Regions from separate parts of the Stenotrophomonas sp. YJH_SMC_101-4 genome, predicted to be linked through region 2. Evidence: riboswitches for the same ligand, from Rfam matches in the RefSeq annotation. Region 2 holds a riboswitch; the other holds the start of a gene.
What was found. Region 2 has a riboswitch for thiamine pyrophosphate ahead of thiC (phosphomethylpyrimidine synthase ThiC). Riboswitches for the same ligand answer to the same signal wherever they lie in the genome.
Positions count from the first base shown of each region.

Region 1: linked by a shared signal. The riboswitch ahead of AC5P8D_RS19675 (TonB-dependent receptor) and the one ahead of thiC (phosphomethylpyrimidine synthase ThiC) in region 2 are both predicted to bind thiamine pyrophosphate.

Region 1 covers NZ_JCAFTP010000006.1:236,028-242,758, forward strand. Annotated here, with positions in the region: gene AC5P8D_RS19675 (TonB-dependent receptor) at 1-1,576, opposite strand, end outside; TPP riboswitch at 1,647-1,742, opposite strand; gene AC5P8D_RS19680 (phosphotransferase enzyme family protein) at 1,786-2,910, opposite strand; gene AC5P8D_RS19685 (glycine zipper 2TM domain-containing protein) at 3,039-3,446, opposite strand; gene AC5P8D_RS19690 (XVIPCD domain-containing protein) at 3,693-5,684, opposite strand; gene AC5P8D_RS19695 (hypothetical protein) at 5,796-6,566, opposite strand.
Region 2 covers NZ_JCAFTP010000004.1:612-7,342, reverse strand. Annotated here, with positions in the region: gene AC5P8D_RS14355 (winged helix-turn-helix domain-containing protein) at 1-2,050, opposite strand, end outside; gene AC5P8D_RS14350 (ion channel) at 2,311-2,982, opposite strand; gene thiC (phosphomethylpyrimidine synthase ThiC) at 3,076-4,920, opposite strand; TPP riboswitch at 5,003-5,104, opposite strand; gene AC5P8D_RS14340 (BCCT family transporter) at 5,350-6,731, shown strand, end outside.

The DNA of each region.
Region 1 (6,731 bases), on a different contig from region 2:
GCAGGAAGGTGTCGGCATTGCTGGTCCAGAACGGCGCTTCCTGGCCCAGCGAAATGCCGCGCACGTAACTGGCATAGGCGTTGAGCTGGTCGGTGGCCTTCCACACCAGCGCGGTCTGCGGCAGGAAGCGCGACAGGCGGCTGTGGCGCTGCGGGGTGCCGCGCTTGTCGTAGGCGCGCTCGTCGAGGCGCACGAAGCGGCCACCGGCCAGCCACTGCCAGTCGTCACCGAAGCTGATCCGGTCCAGCGCGAAGAAGGCGGTCTGGCGGCTGTCCAGGCGACGTGCGGACGGGCCGGGCATCTTCGGCGACGGCTCGAACACCGGCACCGGTGCCTCGTGGATGTTGGTGGTGCCGACGTACTCGTTGACGCTGGGGCGCTTGTCCACGGTGCGGCGGAAGTAGTCGGCACCGAGGGTCAGCTCATGGCCGACGCTGCCGGTCTCGAAACGGCCGCGCAGCTCGGCACGGGCCTGCTGGTTGCGGCGGGTGTCGTCCGGGCTGCGGTAGTCGTAGACGTCGTAGTCGCCATTGGGTGCGAAGTAGTTGCCCGGCACGCTGCCGTCGGCGCACTGCGTGGCGTAGTAGCAACCGTAGGCGAAGGCGACGTTGTCATCGATCACCGAGCGGCTGTGGCCGAGCGACACGCGCGACTGCCAGGCGTCATTGAAGTCGTAGGTGTGCAGTGCGGTGATGTTGGTGCTGGCGATATCCACCGGGCGCTGCCACGGCTGGTAGCCGAGCAGGTGCTCGCGGTCGACGCCGCGCGGCAGGTCACGCGCGCCCAGCAGCTGGTAGCCGGACACCGAACGCTGCGAGCTGGTCTGGTAGTTGGCATCCACTTCCAGCTTGCCGCGTTCGCCGATCAGCCAGTCGGCCGCGAGCGAGTAGAAATTGCGGCGGCCATCGGCGTGCTCGACATAGGAATTGCTGGAATCCCACGCGGCATTCAGGCGCAGGCCGAAGCGCGGGGTGATCCAGTGGCCGACATCGACGGCGACGTAGCGCGAGCCTTCCGAATCGGTACCGAGCGTGGCGGTGCGCACTTCGGCCGGGCGCTTGCCGATGTAGTTGATGATGCCGCCGGGCGCCATCACGCCTGCGGCCAGGCCGGCTTCACCCTTGAGGATCTCCACCGACTGCACGTTCTCCAGCGCCAGGCGCTGTTCGCCGGCGATGGACAGGCCGTTGAAGCGGTAGCCGGTGGCGGCGTCCAGCGCGAAGCCACGGATGGCGATGTTCTGGTAGTAGCCCACCGGCGCATACGCATCACCCAGCGAGGCATCGTTGCTGGCCAGCTCGGACAGCGAACGCACCTGGCGGCGATCGAGGTAGTCGCGCTCGAGCACGTTCACCGAGGCCGGCGTGTCCTTCCAGCTGCCGCCACCGAAGGCGTTCACGCGTGAGGTATCGGCCTTCGGTTTGCCGGCCTGCACGCGCACCGCTGCCAGTTCGGTCGGCGAGCGTTCGGCGCCATTGGCAGCCGCATCAGGGGACGCCTCGGCCTCGCTGGCGTGCAGCGGCAGCGCGGCGCAGAGGGCGAGGGAGAGCAGGGTGGGGCGAAGGCAGCGGTTCATTCGATTCGTCTTCGGACAACAAGGGAGACGAAGCGACGGCGCGCAGGTGCACCGGCCCATGACGGGGGTGTGGCTGCGGCTCAAAGCTCCCTACGCCGGTGCAAACCGGATCAGGTTCCAAGGGACTCTCTCAGCCTGGCAGATCCAGGCACCCCCGCTTCAGGTGACCATTTCACTACAAATGGTACGGATTTGCGAGCCGGCGCCCTTCAGGCTGCCGCGTGCAGGGCCTGCAGCAGTGCCTGTCCCGGCGCGCTGTGGAACCACGCCGGGTGCCCCAGCATGAAGGGCTGCCACGCCACGTCGGCATTCGCGGTCGAGCCGGTGACACCTTCGAAGTACTCCACTTCGGACAGTGCGAAGTCGAAATGGACCATCGGCAGCAGGTCGGCCAGCAGGTGCACGCGTGCCGCCGACAGCGGCAGTACCTGGCGGTAGCCGTCGAGCAGGGCCAGCGCGATATCGATGCGCACCGCCTCCATGCCGCGCTCCAGCTCCAGCCACGCCACCGCGTTGCGCTCGATCGCGGTGGCGAGGTCGAACAGTGCGCTGGTGGGCGAGGCCAGGCCGAAATCCAGCACGGTGCTGATCTGCCCATCGCGCCACAGCAGGTTGGAAACATGCCAGTCGTTGTGGGCCCACAGCCGCGGCTCGTCGCGCAGGCGCCTGGCCAGGCCGGCATGCCACGGCAACACGTCACGCTGCAGCTGCGCTTCCCACGGAATGCGCGCGAGATAGCGGGCCAGCCCGGGGCGCTCGTGCAGCCCTGCCTTGATGGCCGCGACCGGATCGTCGGCGCGGATCAGATCGTCGCGCGCGACCAGCACATGGGTGCTGCGCTGGGGCGCGTGGTAGCTGGCTGCGGCACGGTGCAGCTGTGCGAGTGCGCGTCCGGCTTCACGGGCCTGCGCGATATCGGTCAGCAGCGACCACGACACCGCGTCGCGATACAGGTCCTCACCGACGCCAACCGCATGCAGCTCGAAGGTCCATTCGCCATGCTCGACGGCAGTGTGGCCATTGGTGGCCGGCAGCACCTGTACTACCGGCACGCCGGCGGCGGCGAGATGGGCGATGAAGTGGTGTTCTTCTTCCAGGCAGGCCGCACTGCGCACGCTGTGGTGGTGGCGCTTGATGAACAGCGCGCCGTCCACGCCGTCGACGATGGCGGCGGCCGACAGCGGTCGGGGGCTGTGCCAGCGCGGTTGGCTGTGCTCGCCCAGCTGCGGGTAACGCCGGCGCAGCCACGCGATGGCCGCCGCGCTGATCGGTGGCCAGTCGGCAGCGACCTCGTCGTTGTTGAGGCCCTGCACGCGGTGGGAAGAAGAATTCATGCCGCAGCCCCGGTGGGGAAAGTCACATCCAAGGCTGCGCATTCAACGCCATGCACGCGGCCAACGCAAACGGGCGGGTCATCGACCCGCCCGTCCGTGCATCAGCTGCGGTGATGCTGCCGCGCTTCTTACCAGCCGCGATGGCGGCCGCGGTCGTGGTAGTAGCGGTTGTCGTAGTAGCGCTCGCGCTGCCAGCGACGATCATTGCCACGGTCGTAGTAGCCGCTGCGGTAGTAGCCACGGTCGTAACGGCGATCGTAGCGGTCGTCGTAACGGCGATTGTCGTAGTAACGACGGTCGCGGCGGTCGGAGGTCGTCAGGTTGCCGATCGCCCCGCCGGCCACGGCGCCGCCCACGGTGGCGGCAGGATCGCCGTTGGAGAGCAGGTTGCCGGCCACGCCACCGACCACGGCGCCGACCAGGGTGCGCTTGTCCTTCCTCGACATCGCGCTGGCATCGCTGACCACGGCCACACTGGCCACCAGTGCCAGAGCCATCGCCAGACCACGGAAGCTGAGTGCGGAAGTACTGAGCATGTTCGTTCTCCTGTGAGGTGCATGCCACGCTGGGCAGGGAGGGCGCGGGGCGCCCCGGCTGCCGTGGTGTCCACGCTGGCGTTCCAACATTGCCGGAACATTGCCTGGTCCACCGTGCGGCTTGCGCATTCATCTAGCGGCAGGTGGCATGAAGCGAGGCTGAAAGCGGCCTCGGCCGCTCAGCTGGCAGAAAGGGAAAAGGCCACGCGGACGTGGCCCTCCCTTCTCTCCCAAGGCGCTGCGGGCTTAGATGCCCATCGCCTTCTGTGCCTGCCGGGCCTGCTCCTGCTGGGCATCCTGCTGCTGGTGCAGCACGTTGGGCGCACCCTGCACGGCACCACTGCTGAGCGCAAGGCTCTGCTCGCTGGCGGCACGGGTATCCACCGCCACGCGGCTGGCGGCGGGGTCACCGATCGTGCCCTGCACGGCAAACAGGCGCTCACCGTTCGGGCTCGGCACCACCGTGTCGATGCGCTGCAGGCCGGCGGCATGCGCCTCCTTGGTCAGGGCCGCAGCGGCGCTTTCCAGCGCGTGGCGATCCTTGAAGGTGCCTGCCGGCATCAGTTCCAGACCCTTGCTGGCCTGGATGAACAATGGATTGCGCGGGTGCCGCTCGTCGTTCAGCAACGGCCGTTCGCGTGCGTCCTTGATCGCCTCCAGAGTCTTCGCCCCGACAATGCCGTCGGCCACCAGGCCGTTGTCCTTCTGCAGCTGGCGCACCGCCGCGTCGGTGTTGCGGCCGAAGCGGCCATCCTCGACCAGCGGCTTGCCGTCGGCACCGACGTAGCCGAGGTGGCCCAGCTGCTCCTGCACCCTGCGCACGCCCTCGCTGTGCGCACCCTGCTTGTACAGTTCGGCGTGCGGGGTGGCAGCGGCCTTGTGCTCGGCCGCAGGCTTGCCCTGTGTCTGCTCGTGCGACTGGGTGCGGTTTTCCAGCAGGTCGCGCGCCTTGGACAGCGGATCGGAGGCGTACAGCTTCCAGTTCGGGTGCTCCTTCACCTGCTTGAGGTAGTCCTCGACCGGCATGGTGTGCACGCCCTTGCTACCGGTGGACTGGCTGATCAGCAGCTTGTCGGTGTTGGGGGCGCGCACCACCATCACAATGTGGTCGATGCCGTTCCAGTGCTCATGGCGGGTCCTGGCCGTATCCAGGCCGATGATCATGCCTTCCTTCAGCGCATCGGGCTTCAGGATCGCGTCGCGGTCCAGCAGCACGCCGGACTGGTCGAACGCCTTGCGCACGATGCCGCCGGAACCCAGGTTGCCCAGGTCGATGCGATCAGCCTTGCTGAACACCGCATGCCCGGCCTTCTGGTTGATCTCGTCCATGGTCCGGTTCTGCAGCGTGCCGACCCAACCGGAACAGTCGATGTAACCCTGCTCCACGTTCTTGCCGGTCTTGCCCGGCACGTACAGCGCGTGACCCGGGATGTTGATGGCGTACTTGACGTGGTCGTACTTCACGCCGGCCTCGTAGGCGGCCTGCAGTTCGATGCCCGGCTTCGGCGCGGCAGCGGCTGTTGCGGTTGCCGCCAACGTGGCAGCACCGGCCGCTACGGCTGCGCTGACCTGTGCGGGCGCTGCCGCGGTCTGGCCCTGGCCCTGCGCCACCGCCTGCGGTTCGATGTTCTTTTCTGGAATGCTGATCGCCGCGTACTTGTGGATGTAGTAGCTGGAGAACGTCCGCGCCAGGTCACCATCGTTCATGCCGCGCATCTCGGCCAGGGTGTGGCCGGTCAGCGCCTTCGCGTCGGAACCGATCTGGTTCAGCACGTTGCGGCGCATGTTGATCTCTTCGCCGTGGCTGTTGCGCACCACGCCGAAGGTGCCGGTGGCAATGGCGGTCTGCACCGAGCCATAGCCGGCGCTGCCCTGCTGGTGGGCCAGGTACAGGTCCAGGCCGGTGGGCGTGTTGCCACCGGACAGGTACGGGTTGCCGGTGCGCTCGTTGCGGCGCGCCATCGAGTCCAGGTTGTCCTGGTACATCTGCGCGGCCGCCTCGGTGTTGCGGGTGGGGTCGAACTCGTGGCCGGTCAGGTGGTACTGGCGCGCGGAGCCGGGCACGAACTGGAACAGGCCCTTGGCGCCGGATGAGGTGTTGTGGGCGCGCTCGTTGAAGGTGCCGCCCGTCTCGATGTGCGCGAAGCGCATGAAGTCATCGACCGGAATGCCTTTCTGCCGGGCGACCTGCTCGACGATGTCCAGGACTTCCTTTCTGCTGTAGTCATGCTGTGCCATGACGTTTTCCTCGGGGTTGATGGAGCGGCGCATGCCGCGAATCGCCAACCGGACTCATCCGTGAGTCAAGAACATGTCGGTCAACAGGGAACCCGCGCGTGGCGGGTGCTATCAGGGCGCGACGTACTGCTGCGTCGCGCTGTCGAAGGTGTAGTGCACGGTGTCGCTGGCACCCAGGGCGCGGCTCTTGCCGGGGCCTTCGATGGTGGTGCCCTTGAAGGTCACGGTCAGGCGCGGCAGGCCGTTGCCCTCGGCAGCGAAGGCCAGTTCGCCATCGCTGCCGGTGCAGGGCATCACGTTGCCTTCGTCGCAGGCCGCGCTGTTGTCCTCACCGGTGCGCACCGAGCCGACATAGCGCCAGACCTTGCTGTCCACGTCGTCTTCGCTGCGCTTGGGGTTGAACAGCAGCAGCGCATAGCCGGTGCTGCTGATGCCGCGGTCGAAGCTGCGGGTCGGCACCGCCAGCAGCAGGCGGCCGTCGGCGGTGCGATGTTCAAGTGGCTTGCGCCGGGTATCGACATCGTCGGCCTTGTCGTACGCGCCCAGTGCGCCGATGGTCCATTCCTGGCCACGGAACTTCCATGGCTTCCTGGCGTCGGTGCCGGCCAGCACGAAGGTGGCCTCGGCGAGGTTGGCGCGGTCATCCGGACCGGCCGGCGTCTGCTCGCCCGGCTTGCCGTAGTGCTCGCGGGTATCCCAGGAGAAACCCGTGTAGTACGTGGTGCCATCGAGGGTGAAGGTGTGGCCGAACCAGAAGGTCGCCACGCTGCCGTTCTGGACCTCATAGGAGGTCGCGCCATCGCCGTCCATCTGGTAGGTGAAATACATGACGGTCGGCGCGTCGGGCGGGGTGACGGCGGCATCGGGGGTGGGGGTCTGCATCGGGGCAACATCCTGTCGGGGCGCATTGGCAGCCTGCGCAGGAGCGCCGGGCTGGGAGGACGAGGGGGCCGGATCGGCGGCGCTGCAGGCGGCAGCGGAAAGAGAGACGAGCAGGCACGCCGCGAATGCGCGCAGGGGTCGCACCGGCAGGGTCCAACGTAGCTT
Region 2 (6,731 bases):
TGCCGGCCACGGTCCAGGCCCGGTACCGCCACCGGCTGGGTCGGTCATCGCTGATCTGCTGCACGCTTGCCGGTGCCAACGCCGCATCCACCGACCACAGGCCTCCTGCGGCCAGGCGGGTGAACAGCACACGCCCGCTGCTGCGATCGAACCGCGCCTGCGAAACACCGTCGATGCTGGCCAGGCGGCGCCAGGGCTGCACGCTTCGATCAAACAGGCTCAGCCGGGTCTGTTGCTGGTCATCGCGCTCGACCACCAGCAGCTGGTCCGGGCTTGCCCCGTACAGTGCCTGCAGCGGCTGCTCCGACGGGACAGGCAACGGCTGGACGCGTTCGTCACGTGGGGCGATCTCATAGACCACCGTGCGTCCGTGCTCGTCGCGCCCCACCACCAGCAACCGCCGGCTGTCGGCCGACCAGTCCGGTGCCTGACGTGCCTCGGGCCGCAAGCCTTCGATCGGCCGCAGCGAATCGGGGCGCTCCATGTCCGCCCACCACAGCGCGAAGCTGCCTGAACGATCGGACGTGAACACCAGTTGGCGTCCATCCGGCGCCGCCATCGGCTGCCCATCCCGGCCACTGGACGCAAACAAGCGCTGCGGCGGCGAGCCGCCCTCCATCGGCACCTTGAAGATGCCGAACTGCGCGCGCCGATGGACGAAGGCCAGCATGCCCGCGCGGCGTGCAGTGGCCGGCCACTGTGCGTCGTCGAGCCCGGCATCGCGCAGCGTGCGGCTCTCGACGTCCAGGTAGTACAGGCGCACTTCACTGTCGACACGGCGTCCAAACACGATCGTCCGGCCATCACGCAACCAGGCCCAGCCACGCAGTTCAGCGGCCTCGCTGGTCAGCTGCTCGGGCGTGCCACCCGCTGCCGGCATGCGCCACAGGTCGCCCAGCTGCGGATTGCGCACGAACACCAGCCACTTGCCATCAGGCGAGTAGCGCGGCGCATAGTCGAAGTCATCCTCGGCAACACCGTAGTCCAGCGCCTCCCATTGGCCACTGGCCAGATCGAGCTTGCGGATGCCCCGATGGGCATAGCGCCCCACCATGCTGCCGAACACCAGGCCACGGCCGTCCGGCGTCCAGTCGAAACTGAGCAGCTCGGTGCCATCGCACCGCGTGGCCTGGCGCAGGGCACCACCGGTCGCGCTGGCGATCAGCACCTGGCAGCCGCCGTTGTTGCTGAACCGCGCGAAGGCAATCTCGCGTCCATCCGGCGACCAGCTCGGGAAGCGGTCAACCGAGCCGGCCGGCGGAGCCAGCAGCTGCCGCGCTGGCGCGTTGCCGGAGGTCTGCACCTTGATCGCCCCACCCCCTTGCCCGTCTTCGTTGGCGCCTTCATAGGCCACCAACGAACCATCGGGTGAAAGCGTGGGATAGGTTTCAAAACCGCTGGTTGCGGTGATCAACCGATAGGGACGCTGCGGGCTGCCGATCACGCGCGTGCCGTTCTCCACGGCCGCATCCACCGCTGAACTGCTGGCCGGTGCCCGCCGCAGCAGCAGCGCGGCCAGCACCACCACCGTGGCCAGCATCAGCACGCCCAGCACCAGCAGCACGCGCCGGCGGACATGGCGCCAGCGGCGGCGCGATGCCTGCACGTGTGCCGGCCTCTCCTCGGCGATGCCCATCACCGGTTGCACGTCCGCGATTCCGTCATCGGCTTCTGAGGACGGTGCCGGCTCGACATCGTCCAGTACCTGCACCGGCACCAGCAGGCGATAGCCGGTCTTGGCGATGGTCTCGATATAGGCCTGGCCGTTGTCGTCGTCGTTGCTGAACGCCTTGCGCAGCTGGGTGACGGCCTGGGTAAGCACATCATTGGTCGGCAGCGTGTCCGGCCAGACTTCCGCGAACAGTTCATCGCGGGTGACAACACGCCCGGGCTGGCGCAGCAGTACACGCAGCACGCCCAGCGCCTTCGGCGTCAGCCGACGCGGGCGACGCGCACCGACGACCTCGACTTCTCGCGAGGACAGAGTGACAGTGCACTCTCCGATCCGGATCCGATCGAATCCGGGGGGCTGGTTTTCACTGCTGTTCATTTTCCGCTACACAGTAGAGACAGGTCCGGGGCAGCGTTTGCCTTCGATACCCTCCCGTCCTGGGAACAGCAAAAAGCCAGACTCCGCACAAAGCATCGGCGCATACCGCAAAAACAATGAAGCGGGCGAATACTAGCCTATGCGGGTTACCTCGCCTATCGCGTGGTCGACATCCAGGCTCTCTCTCGCCGACGCATTCACATAATTTGCTGCACCATTCGCGCCCTGCGGGGCGCGAAATTTTTATCTGGCGTTCATTTTCACATGCGCCGCAGCATGGTCAATCCGACCAGTCGCGAAACCACCAAAGCCACGTACATCACGCCTGAAAACTGCTCCAGCATGACCAATGCACGCGCCTGCGGATGCAGTGGAACGACGTCGCTCAAACCGACACCCGAGAGCAAACTGAAGCTCAGATAAAGCAGTTCCATCCAGGTGCGCTGTGCACCACCACCGGTGCCCTGGAAACTGCCCGGATACCACTGCTGGCACACGGCGAAAGCAAACGCGAAGGCCCAGGCCAGCAACGTGAATGTCGCACCTGCCGCGAACAGTTCATCGCGGGTGACTTTATGGTCCTGGAGCATGTAGGCGATGAGTGCACCGGCCGTATAGAAGTACAGCAGGCTTTCCAGCAGCTGCGCGGTGGTCAGCAGCGCACTGCGATCCAGCAATGCACCGGCCAGCGAGAACACCACCGAAGGAATGGCCAGCAGCAGCGCCAGCCAGGTGCCCAGCGGGCTGCGCTGGACCACCCACAGCGCCAGGCCCAGTACCGCCATGCCGAACATTCCCAGCGCCGCGCGGCCCGCAGCGGTGTCATCCAGCGCGGGGTACAGCAGCACGGCGATCAACTGGGCCCCCAGCAGCCAGGCCGAAGGATGACGGCGGGCAATGGCCAGCCAGCGGGTGGTGATGGCAACGGGCATGGCGTCCTTTCCCCGGGGTGGTGGGCCGAGGATAGCCGGGAGCGGCGTGATGAGCGGTAGTGCCGGCCGCTGGCCGGCACCCCCGCTTCCGCATCACCCCTGGCGGTAGACCTCGGCACCGGCCGCGCGGAACTCCGCCGACTTCTCCTTCATGCCGGCCTCGGCGTAGTCGCGCACGTCCTGGGTGATCTTCATCGAACAGAAGTGCGGACCGCACATCGAGCAGAAGTGCGCCAGCTTGTGCGCATCCTTCGGCAGCGTCTCGTCATGGAATTCCTTGGCCTTCTCCGGATCCAGGCCAAGATGGAACTGGTCTTCCCAGCGGAACTCGAAGCGCGCCTTGCTCAGCGCGTTGTCGCGCACCTGCGCGCCCGGATGGCCCTTGGCCAGGTCGGCCGCATGCGCGGCGATGCGATAGGCCATGATGCCATCACGCACGTCCTGGCGATTGGGCAGGCCGAGGTGTTCCTTCGGCGTCACGTAGCAGAGCATGGCGGTACCAAACCAGCCGATCATCGCCGCACCGATCGCGCTGGTGATGTGGTCGTAGCCCGGCGCGATGTCGGTGGTCAGCGGGCCCAGCGTATAGAACGGCGCCTCGCCGCACTCGCGCAGCTGCTTGTCCATGTTCTCCTTGATCAGCTGCATCGGCACATGGCCGGGGCCTTCGATCATGGTCTGCACATCATGCTTCCAGGCGATCTTCGTCAGCTCACCCAGCGTTTCCAGCTCACCGAACTGCGCGGCGTCGTTGGCATCGGCGATGCAGCCCGGGCGCAGGCCGTCACCCAGCGAGAAGGTCACGTCATAGGCCTTCATGATCTCGCAGATGTCTTCGAAATGCGTGTAGAGGAAATTCTCCTTGTGGTGCGCCAGGCACCACTTGGCCATGATCGAGCCACCACGGCTGACAATGCCGGTCACGCGCTTGGCGGTGAGTGGCACGTAGCGCAGCAGCACGCCAGCGTGGATGGTGAAGTAGTCCACGCCCTGCTCGGCCTGCTCGATCAGCGTGTCACGGAAGATCTCCCAGGTAAGTGCTTCGGCACGGCCGTCGACCTTCTCCAGCGCCTGGTAGATCGGCACGGTACCGATCGCCACCGGCGAGTTGCGGATGATCCACTCGCGGGTCTCATGGATGTGCTTGCCGGTGGACAGGTCCATCACCGTGTCACCGCCCCAGCGGATCGCCCACACCAGTTTCTCCACTTCCTCGGCAATGCCCGAGGACACCGCGCTGTTGCCGATGTTGGCGTTGATCTTGGTCAGGAAGTTGCGGCCGATGATCATCGGCTCGCTTTCCGGGTGGTTGATGTTGTTGGGTAGCACCGCGCGGCCGCGTGCGATCTCATCGCGCACGAACTCCGGTGTGATGATCTTCTGGATCGAGGCACCAAATGCCTCGCCCGGGTGCTGCTGCAGCAGGCCGGCATCGCGGATCGCGTCCAGGCGCTGGTTTTCGCGGATGGCGACGAACTCCATCTCCGGCGTGATGATGCCACGGCGCGCGTAGTGCATCTGGGTGACGTTGGCACCTGCACGCGCACGGCGTGGCAGGCTGCGCGCGGGAAAGCGCACCGCATCGAGCTTCGGGTCCTGCTCGCGATCGCGGCCGAACGAAGAACTCAGTCCTTCGAGCTGCTCGGTATCACCGCGCTCTTCCACCCAGCCGCGGCGCAGTTCCGGCAAACCGGCCGACAGATCGATGCGCACCTCCGGATCGGTGTACGGGCCCGATGTGTCGTAGACCGTGACCGGTGCGTTCTCTTCGCCGCCGAACAGCGTCGGCGTGCGGGTCAACGCGATCTCGCGCATCGGTACCTGCAGATCCGGACGTGAGCCGGGCACGTGGATCTTGCGCGAGCCGGGGATGGGCCGGGTCACGGATTCGGAGAGTTGCTTGGCCTGTTGCTGCAGGGCAGAGAGCTGTGCGTTCATCGGGCATCGTCCAGGAAGGTCAGGGACGAAGCGGCGGCGCACTGCTGCCGCTCCCGGACGGTCCTTGGGCGGAGTCCGGGCATGGCTGCACTGCAAAGCTTCCCTACGCCGGTATGAGCCGGATCAGGTTCCAAGGGACTGTCTCAACCGTGGCCACATGGCCGCGGTACCCCCGCTTCTTGGTGCGCATTAGACCATAGAACGCACCGCAGCTCCTGGCTGTTCCATCCACGCACGGCGTGGATCCGCTGTTTCTGTATTAACAGAACCGTGACATCGCATTCAGTAACGTGCACGCGCATCGTGCCGCTGCGGCCGGTGTTTCCTCGTCGCCTTCGCGGCCCCTGCCCGGTCTGTGCTGCATGTCGCCGGCCCCTCGCAGCAAGCTCTGCTCGCTCCCCTCAATCCCTTGATCGGAGAAGCCCCTTCATGGTGTTTCGCGTTTCCATTGCACTGGTTCTGCTGCTGGTGCTGCTCGCCGGTGTTGCACCCGGCCCCTTCAATACCGTGGTGCAGAGCATCCTCGGCGAACTCATCCGCGGCATCGGCTGGCTCTACCTGCTGGTCGTGTTCCTGGCCCTGGTATTCCTGATGTACCTGGCCTTCGGCCGCTTCGGCAACCTGCGCATCGGTGGCGAAGACGCCGAACCGGAATTTTCGCGGGCCAGCTGGATGTCGATGCTGTTCGCCGCCGGCATGGGCATCGGCCTGGTGTTCTGGGGCGCCGCCGAGCCCATTTCGCATTTCAGCAAACCACCGGAAGGGCTGGCACCTGAAAGCATGGACGCTGCGCGTGCTGCCATGCGCTACGTATTCTTCCATTGGGGCCTGCACCCGTGGGCCATCTATGCGCTGATCGGCCTGGCAATGGCCTGGTTCCAGTTCAACCGCAACGGCCGTGGCCAGATCAGCGATATGTTGCAACCGATCATCGGCCGTCACCATCGTGGCTGGATCGGGCATATGGTCAACATCTCCGCGGTCGTCGCCACCGCGGTTGGCGTGGCTACAGCACTGGGCTTCGGCACGGTACAGATCGCGGCCGGCGTGGAACGCGTGTTCGGCGTGCAGGCGGGCGTGCCGCTGCAGCTGACCATCATCGCAGTGGCTTTCGTACTGTACATGGTGTCCACGCTCAGCGGCGTCGGCCGCGGCATGAAATGGCTGTCCAACTTCAACCTTGCACTGGCGGCGCTGCTGTTGGCACTGGTGCTGGTGCTCGGCCCGACTGGCGCGATCTTCAATACCTTCACCACCACGCTGGGCTCCTATCTCAATCAGCTGGTGACGATGAGCCTGCGCATGTCGCCGTTCTCGTCCAGCACCTGGGTGGCCGACTGGACGATCTTCTACTGGGCCTGGTGGATTTCCTGGGCACCGTTCGTGGGCTCGTTCATCGCGCGCATCTCGCGAGGCCGCAGTGTTCGGGAGTTCGTGATCGGCGTGGTGTTGGCGCCGACGCTGCTGGGTTTCTTCTGGTTCTCGGTGTTCGGCGGCACCGCCATCTGGATGCAGATCTTCGGCCAGGCCGACCTGCTGCAGGCGCTGGGCAACGGCTACGAGACAGTGCTGTTCACCATGTTCGACAGCCTTCCGTTGCCTCTTCTTCTGTCGAGCATCGCGTTGGTGCTGCTGATGATCTTCTTCGTGACCTCGGCTGATTCTGCGGTACTGGTACTGGCCAGCATGTCCACGGACGACGCTGGCGAGCCATTGCGCAAGCACAAAGTGGCGTGGGGTGTCGGCATTGCGCTGGTGGCGGGTTCCTTGCTGTTGGCAGGCGGGCTGGAGGCGCTGCAGGGCATGATCAC